Regions from separate parts of the Longicatena sp. 210702-DFI.1.196 genome, predicted to be linked through region 1. Evidence: predicted binding sites of a transcription regulator. Region 1 holds the regulator's gene; the other holds the start of a gene.

Region 1 (4,485 bases):
ACATCACCTATTCTATCGTATGATGTTCATAAAAAAAACATGAGGGAAACAATGTTAGATACAAATCGCAATCGCCACATGCTCTTTTGCAGGAAACCTTTAGGAAATAAGAAGGGGACTTTGCGTTTTTCATAAAATATGGTAAACTATAGACTCAGAAAACAAAAAGGGTGATATTATGATAGCATTATTAGCAAAAAAAATGATACCAGATCATGAGAATATTGAAAATGAAAAGGTTCGTCGTGCCTATGGAAATCTAACCAGCACGGTAGGCATTGCCAACAATATTCTTTTATTTGTCTTTAAGTTTATCGCCGGTACTTTAGCGCATAGTGTTTCTATCACGGCAGATGCAATCAATAACCTGTCGGATGCCGGAAGCTCTGTGATTTCTTTGATTAGTTTTAAGTTATCCAGCAAACCGGCTGATGAGAAACATCCTTTTGGGCATGCACGCTATGAATGTATTGCCAGCATGGTGGTGGCCTGTCTGATTTTATTACTAGGCTTTGAATTAATTAAAACAAGTTTAGATAAGATCTTTCATCCGGAAGCAGTTGCCTTTTCTTGGCTGTCTTTAGTTATCTTGGTATTTTCCATTTCCGTGAAACTGTGGATGTATTCCTATAATAAAAAATATGGCAGATTGCTGCAGTCTAGCATCATGGAAGCTACAGCGGCTGACAGTATCAGTGATGTTATGGCAACCGGAGCAGTTTTATTATCTTCTATTATTTCTCCTTTGATTCATTTTAATCTAGATGGTTATATGGGCGTAATCGTTGCCTTTTTCATTCTATTTGCCGGAACCGGTATTATTAAACAGGCTCTTGATGAATTGTTAGGCCAGGCCCCTAGTGAAGATCTGGTAGAAAAGATTCAGCAAAAGATTATGAGTTATGAGGGCGTATTAGGTATGCATGATTTGATGATCCATGACTATGGCTCACATAACACTTTTGCCAGTGCTCATGTAGAGGTGGATTGTAAAGTAGATGTCTTAAAGTCCCATGATATGATTGATAACATCGAGCGTGATTTTAAAGACAATATGGGATTGGAAATGGTATTGCATATGGATCCCATCAATATTGATGATCCTTTAACGAATGAATTGCGTGATTACATTCGTACATCCGTAAAGGAGATTCATGAAGATCTAACCATCCATGATTTCCGCATCGTACCTGGAGAAACCCACACCAATTTAATTTTTGATGTTGTTGTACCTTTCCATGTGAAGATGAGCAACCAGACCATCTTGGATATGTTATCGGAAAAAGTAAGCGCGAAAGGGCATACCTATTATTTGGTTGTGACCTTTGATCGTGCCTATACCAGTCAATCGAAAACAGAGGCTGCCCAAGAATAGTTGTCAGAAAGTGGTACAGCTAGAAAGCAATCGTTAGAAAATATCCATTCATAAAAAAACCAGTCGAAACTTTCAGTGAAAGTAAAGGCTGGTTTTGTTTCTTTCAATTTAACGTTTCATCATAATAAAGCTAAGATGTCTGCCACAGTCATGATCTCTGCGATAGCTGAACAGCGCTTCATTTGGCTGAAAGGTATCGTTTTTATTTACCGTTATTTGTTCTTCGGGAACACCTAGCTGTAACAGCATGGCTTTATTTAATCCTTTGTTGTTTACCAACGCCTTGCCATTTTGCAAATAGGTGATATAAGCGGATGTATCAAAGCTCATCTGCTGCACTTTTTCAATGACATCTTGACCTACCTCAAAGCTATGATAGTTAATGGCAGGACCGATGTAGGCATGCAGATGGGCAGGCTGTACCCCTTCCTGTGCGAGCAAATAGGCAACACTTTTTCGTGTGATTTCTTTTACGGTACCTTGCCATCCACTATGAATCGCCGCAATTAGGTGGGTGAATGGATCATACAACAGCACCGGTACACAGTCGGCATGAAAAACACCAAGGGCAATATGACTTTCTTTTGTATATAAAGCATCACAATCCGCAATACCATCCACATAAAGCAAGCTGCCCTTTCCTGCATCTGCCTTTGTTACTTCATGCATATGGTCACTGTGGGTCTGCTGCGCAAATACCCATTGGTTTAGAGAAATACCAAGATCCTCGCTTAATCTTTGGCGATTCGCAATTACGTCAGTTAGGTTTCCTCCCACATGTAAAGCCATATTGTTATCTTCTTTTGCTTGTGCATCTCGCAGCGTTGTTCCAGCTACGATATCTTCATCATCTTTCCATATTATTTTATTCATAATAACCTTCTCTTTCTTCTCTATTAGTATACGATTTTGATAAGAAAACTTTCTTATTTTCATAATAGAATTACATACAGCGAAAGTATAGCATGCTTTTTTTAAAATGCAAACGCCTTTGCCTCTAAGAAAGGAGGCATATGGCAAAGGATTTTTAGGAAATTAGCACTAAAGTGTTGACAGTGCTAACAAAAAGGAATATACTGTTAGCAGACATAGAGGTGGAGTGCTAGAAAGGAGTGAAAGACATGCTAACAAATCGCCAGATATCCATATTTAAAGCAATTGTTGATGAGTTCACCAGAACAGCAGAACCAGTTGGCTCTAAGCGATTGATGGATTTGTTAGAGTTCACTTGTTCCAGTGCTACCATACGAAATGAAATGGCTGCATTAGAGGATGTCGGCTTGCTGGAAAAAACACATACCTCCAGCGGACGCATTCCAAGCAGTAAAGGGTATCGCTTCTATGTTGAACATCTGATGGAGAAGCAACTTGATGAAGGAGTTAAGAATTCTCTTCAGGAAGTATTCAAGGAACGCCATTACTCAATGGATGAAATCGTCAAGAAAAGCTGTGACATCCTATCGCAGATGACATCATTAACATCTGTCGTGTTAGGACCGGAAAGCAAGTATCAAACCTTGCAGCACATTCAGCTATTTCCGTTGACAGAACGCAGTGCAGTCGCCGTCTTTATTACAGACCATGGGCATACGGAAAATAAAACGTTCCATTTTAACACCGAGGTCAGTATAGACGATATCAAGACCTGCTGCAATTTGTTGAATGATAAGCTGAGCGGCACACCGATCAATGAGGTCGTGGAGCGCATGCAGGAAATTGAGCCTTTATTAGCTAGTCATGTCGCACGACATGAAGTCTTGTTTGAAGCCTTCGTCAGTGCTTTCATGAAATTCGCTACGGAGCATGTGTATTGCAGCGGTAAAACCAATATGTTATACCAGCCGGAATTCGCAGATATCGAAAAGCTCAAGGAATTGATGAAGATGTTGGAAGACAGCTCTTTATTCCGTCAGATTGCCAATCACGAAGGCAACATGGCAATTGAAATCGGCGGTGAAAACGAATTGATCCATATGAATGATGTTGCTGTTGTCAGCAGTAAGTTCAAAGTTAATGACAATGAAGAAGGTGAGCTGATGATCGTTGGTCCAACCCGCATGCAGTATAGCCGTGTCGTTGCTTTGATGGAGTATATGAGCAAGGTTCTTGAAGATTTGTATCGACAGGAAGAAGTATAGGAGGTCATCATGCAGGAAGAAAAAGAATTGCAACAAGAAACAACATGTGACTGTGAAAAAGAAGCGTGTAAAACCGAAGAAGTAAAAGAAGCTGGCAAAGACGAAAAGGCAGCGGATAAAGAAGTAAACAAAGATGCGAAGGCAGATGATAAAGAAGCAAAAAAAGATGCCAAAGCTGAAGAAAAAGAAGAAAAGAAAAGCGCGAAGTTCTCAAAACGCAAGCGCATTGAAGAATTAGAAGAAGAAGTCGCTAAATTAAAGGAAGAAGTCGCTGCCAGCAAAAATGCGTATTTCAAGGCATATGCAGATGCAGAAAACTTAAAGAAGCGTTTGCAGAGTGAGGCAGACAACGTACGAAAATATCGTATCCAGGGATTCGCTACTGAAGTATTACCGGTATTGGATAATCTGGAAAGAGCACTTGATGTAAAGGTTGAAGATCCTAACATCAAAAATTATGTGAAAGGATTTGAGATGATTTATCAGCAGCTGGTACACATTTTGGAAAATGAAGGTGTCAAAGTAATTGAAGCACAGGATAAACCATTTGATCCAAATTATCACCAGGCACTGATGCAGGAGGCCAAAGAAGGCGTAGAATCCGGTATGGTCATTGAAGTTCTGCAGAAGGGTTACATGTTAAAAGATCGCGTATTACGTGCAGCACTCGTAAAAGTGAGTGAATAAATTAAGGAGGAAATTCATATGAGCAAAATTATTGGTATTGACTTAGGTACAACAAACAGCTGTGTCGCTGTGATGGATGGCGGAGAATGTAAGGTTATTACAAATCCGGAAGGAAATCGTACAACACCATCTGTTGTCGCATACAAAAACGGTGAAAGAATTGTCGGTGATGCCGCAAAACGTCAGGTAGTCACAAACAAAAATACTGTTTCATCTGTAAAACGTTTAATGGGTACAAATGAAAAAGTAGAATTGGAAGGAAAACAGTATACACCTCAGGAAATC
Region 2 (4,485 bases), on a different contig from region 1:
TGACATTGAAAATTGCATATACGCATTGTTCAGTCGTTTTACGAGCGAAGACAAACTGTTGATTGCGTACGATAACTTGCTGATAATCGCCATGCTTTAAGGCCGGTAAAGCGTCATAAGCTTTTCCCAGTTTGCAGATATGAGAAAATAATGCCGTATTTTCTGTCGCAAGCTCTGTCAAAGTTAAACAAGGGCGGATATCGGCATCACTGCCATCATGTTTTGTGCCTTTGATGCCATATTCACTACCATAATAAATTGATGGAATCCCCGGCATTGCATATAACATGGTATAAATATTTGCCAGATCACGTTCTTCCTTTACCGTACTAGCTAAACGATTTACATCATGATTATCCACAAAATCATATAGAACTAGATCCTTATAAATACCTCCATTACCACCAAACTGACGGTTTAAGGAATAAGCAATTTCAAAATAATTCTTTTCGTTGTGTGAAGAATACAAACCTTTATAACATTCATAGTTGGTTACTGAATCTAACATATCCGGATTTGCCCAACGGTTATAATCACCATGGATAATCTCACCCATTAACCAAAAATCAGGATTATGTTCTTCACAAAATTGTTTTAAGCGTCGAAAGAAGGCAGGGTCAATACAATCTGCAGCATCTAAGCGCAAACCATCAATGTGGAAATCATCCATCCACATCGCAATACTTTCTAATAAATACTGAACAACTTCTTCATTTTGTAAATTCAATTTAACTAAATTGTAATGTCCTTCCCATGTATCATAGGTAAATCCATCATGCATGGGGTTATCCCATTGAAAGTTTAGATTATGGAACCAATTGCAGTAAGGGGATTGTTCACGCTTTTCCATAACATCACGAAATGCCCAAAAATAACGCCCTACATGATTGAAAACGCCATCTAATACGATGCGAATGCCGGCTTTATGCAAAGCATCACAAACTTCCCGAAAATCAGCATTGCTGCCTAACCGATTGTCTACTTTGCGATAATCACTTGTATCATAACCATGTTCATAACTTTCAAATACAGGCCCTAAATATAAGGCATTGATATGCATTTTTTGTAAATGGGGAATCCATTCTTTAATTTTTAAAATACGACTTGTTTGTTGCTCTTGATGGAACTGCTCACATCCACAAAAACCTAGTGGATAGATATGATAAAACACTGCATCCTTTGTCCATGATTTCATAAAAATTTTTCACCTCATGGTATTAGTATAGCATATATTTCTATCAATTTGTTCATTGATAAAAAGAAAACAGGGTTTTCAATACCCTGTTTAGCATAGTTAATCAATTGGAATGAAACGTTTTTCTTCGACCTTCTTAGGCGCTTCTTTCGGAATCAGCACATGCAACTCTCCGTTATCAAAGCTTGCTTTAATATCCTCCTGCGTAATGCCTTCGCCGACATAGAAACTTCTTGAACAAGAGCCTGAGAAACGTTCCTGGCGAATCAGATTGCCTTTGGCATCCTTTTCTTCATTTGTTGTATTGCGGGATGCATGGATGGTTAAATAGCCTTCCTTAAGTTCCATCTGAATGTTTTCTTTCTGATATCCAGGCAATTCCATATCCAATACATAATTGCCATCCTTCATGCGGATATCGGTTTTCATATTACTGCGATCATAAAACATGTCATCAAATGCATCACTAAATAAACCTGGTAATAATTTCATCATACGATACACCTTCCTTTTTTATACGTTACTCAATTGGGATGAAACGTGATTCTTCGACCTTTTCAGGAGCCTCCTTAGGGAATGTAATTGTTAATTCACCGTTTTGGAAGCTGGCATGGATATCACTTTCCATCAGGTTATCACCGACATAAAAGCTTCTCTTGCATGTCCCGCTATAGCGTTCCTGACGAATCAGATTACCCTTATCATCTTTATCTTCCTTTACCTGATGATGGGCAGCTTGAATGCTGAGATATCCATTTTGTAATTCCATATGAATATCTTCTTTTTGATATCCAGGAAGTTCTACTTCCAAGATATAGGTGTTATCTTTCTCACGAATATCGGTTTTCATATACTCCATATTGCGAGAAAAGAAAGGATCTTTAAACACTTCATCGAATGAGTCATTGAATAATCCTGGCAGCCGTTTCATATACATCGCCTCTTTTTTTGTTTTCATATTTATGAAACACTACCCGATAAGGTCTTACCTTATCTTCGCTTATATTATAGCACTTGTTTTAGCACTGTCAACACTAGAGTGCTAAAAAGATTTTGTGAAATTATGTCAAAGTTTGTTTGCATAGGATTTTCCTTTACGCCATCATAGGGCATCTTGAGGAAGACATAAGAAAAGAAGAATCGCTTTTCGATTCTTCTATATCTCTTTATAAATAGCGCGGATTTCTTGCTGTTTGCTTTCTTCAATATCTTTAATAGCATAAGCAGGTTTTGCAATATAATATCCTTGAAGATAATCGATATCGTGCTGTATCAGATATACCAGATCCTCATGTGTTTCAACGCCTTCTGCAATTACCTTGATATCATGGCTGTGAGCAAAGCTGACAACGCTTTTTACAAGCATTTGGCGTCCTTTATCGTGGGCGATATTTGTAATGAATTCCATATCGATCTTGACATAGTCTGCTTGTGCGTTGAATAAGCGGTGATCACTGCTATAGCCACTGCCAAAGTCATCTAAAGCTGTTTGGGCATGCCAGCGGCGACAGAAGTCTTGTTTGCTTAGCATATAGGAATGTTCGATTTCTTCGCTTTCCAATAATTCAATAACAATTTTGGAAAGATATTCATGATAGTGTTCTTCTAGGTATTGTTTAATTTCGTCAAGCATCGGTATACTAGGGATACTATTAATGAATAATTTCCATTGTTTATCAATCGCTACCTGTTGACTGAAATGGGATAAAGATTGTGTCCAGGTCATATACTCCACACGGTGCAATTGTTTTTGTGTTTTGGCGACTTGCATGACATCGGATGGTGTTTTTAGAATATCACTATTAGGACGCATAAGGGCTTCAAAACCTAGTACAGCACCAGTTTTGGCATCAACAATTGGCTGGAAAGCATAGCTGACACGTTGCTCTTCTAAGATATTCATCAGTTCCTGACGGCCATCAAATATTAAGTTGTTGTGAAGATAATGTTCTTCACTAAAGGTACGGATATTTCCTTTTTGTGTGTTTTTTACCTCATACATTGCAAAATCTGCATGTTTTATCAAGGTATCAAAATCCATAGCATCTTTTGGCATCCAAGAAATGCCGGCAGATACTTTTACACGGGTAATATCGTCATTGCCGAAATGCATTTCCGTTTCATTAACAACTTCATGAATATGACGGATATGTTTCAAAATGGCTTCTTCATTTTCAAAATGGTGATAGAATAAGAGGAATTCATCACCAGCCATACGAGCTGCGATACAGTTAGGTCCGCGTTCCTTTTGTAGTACATCTGCAAGTGCACAAATCAAATGGTCACCGGCATCATGACCGTAGGTATCATTAACAAGTTTTAAATTGTCAAGATCCCATAATACCATGGCGCAGGTTTTCAAATCAGCTTGTTTCAGTATTGCTTCACAATGGACACGGAAAGCTCTGCGATTCAATAGTTGGGTCAGCACATCATGATCACGTTCATACATCAGATGTTCTTTTTCTTGTATTTCCAAAGTCACATCGCTGACGACAATCACACGATTTCCTTCGACACGATTGATGAGGAAACGCAGCCAACATGTTTGTTCTGCGGAATTTGTAACATGTATCAGATAGATGTCACTGGTCCTATGTTCTGTATTTATCTGTTTTTCACTAGAGATGATTTTTTAAACATAAAAGCTGTATTTCTTCCATGAAAGCTTTAAACGTGTATTCCATTTTTGAAGGATCACGAAATCCCAACAATGTTCCTACTTTTTCTGTACAGAAAACTTTACGTTCATTATATATCTCAATAGCTCCAATTGGGATATCGATTGTGTGTAGGACATAGGATAAGCGAGTTTCTGCACCATGCAAATGATAACTTAGATCTTCAATGGAAGCACTTAATTCATCAATTTCCTTGATATGGGTTTTCGGCAGTTCAATCTTATTGGTTGTTACCGGTGTTTGCCGAAGTCTTGTGGCTAAAGCGCGAATCGGTTTCGTAAACAGCATACTGCCATATAAAGCTACCAGTGTCGCAATGATTAAAGCGGTGATACAGGCATATAGCAAAAGCTGATGAATTTGTTTTGTTGAATAAAAGATTTCATCTTCAGAACCAACACCGATTAAATACCAAAGGGTATCTTGAAATGGGCTAAAGGATGAATAAAGCTTTAGCTGATGAGCACAAGCAAGGGTATCATCACTGAGTGCCGGAGCACTGATGCGTTTCCCATAAGGGGCATCCGTTAATACGATGGATGTATCGTATTTCAAATAAGCACTGTAGGCTGGTCCATTCGATAGGATGATATGATAGGCATCATCGCT

The links. Region 1 encodes HrcA, which represses chaperone genes, less so after heat shock. Its sites were predicted from a motif close to TTTTAGCACTNNNNNNNNNNNAGTGCTAAAA; they were not measured.
Region 2: a site for HrcA is predicted at 2,213-2,243, ahead of LI241_RS08930 (Hsp20/alpha crystallin family protein). Genes of this name have one in related genera too.

Annotation. Positions count from the first base shown of each region.
Region 1 is NZ_JAJCPX010000001.1:158,623-163,107, forward strand. Features, by position in the region: gene LI241_RS00840 (cation diffusion facilitator family transporter) at 179-1,375, shown strand; gene pgeF (peptidoglycan editing factor PgeF) at 1,484-2,248, opposite strand; gene hrcA (heat-inducible transcriptional repressor HrcA) at 2,497-3,513, shown strand; gene grpE (nucleotide exchange factor GrpE) at 3,523-4,200, shown strand; gene dnaK (molecular chaperone DnaK) at 4,219-4,485, shown strand, end outside.
Region 2 is NZ_JAJCPX010000018.1:30,747-35,231, forward strand. Features, by position in the region: gene LI241_RS08920 (DUF1653 domain-containing protein) at 1-1,195, opposite strand, end outside; gene LI241_RS08925 (Hsp20/alpha crystallin family protein) at 1,295-1,690, opposite strand; gene LI241_RS08930 (Hsp20/alpha crystallin family protein) at 1,716-2,126, opposite strand; gene LI241_RS08935 (EAL domain-containing protein) at 2,352-3,698, opposite strand; gene LI241_RS08940 (hypothetical protein) at 3,817-4,485, opposite strand, start outside.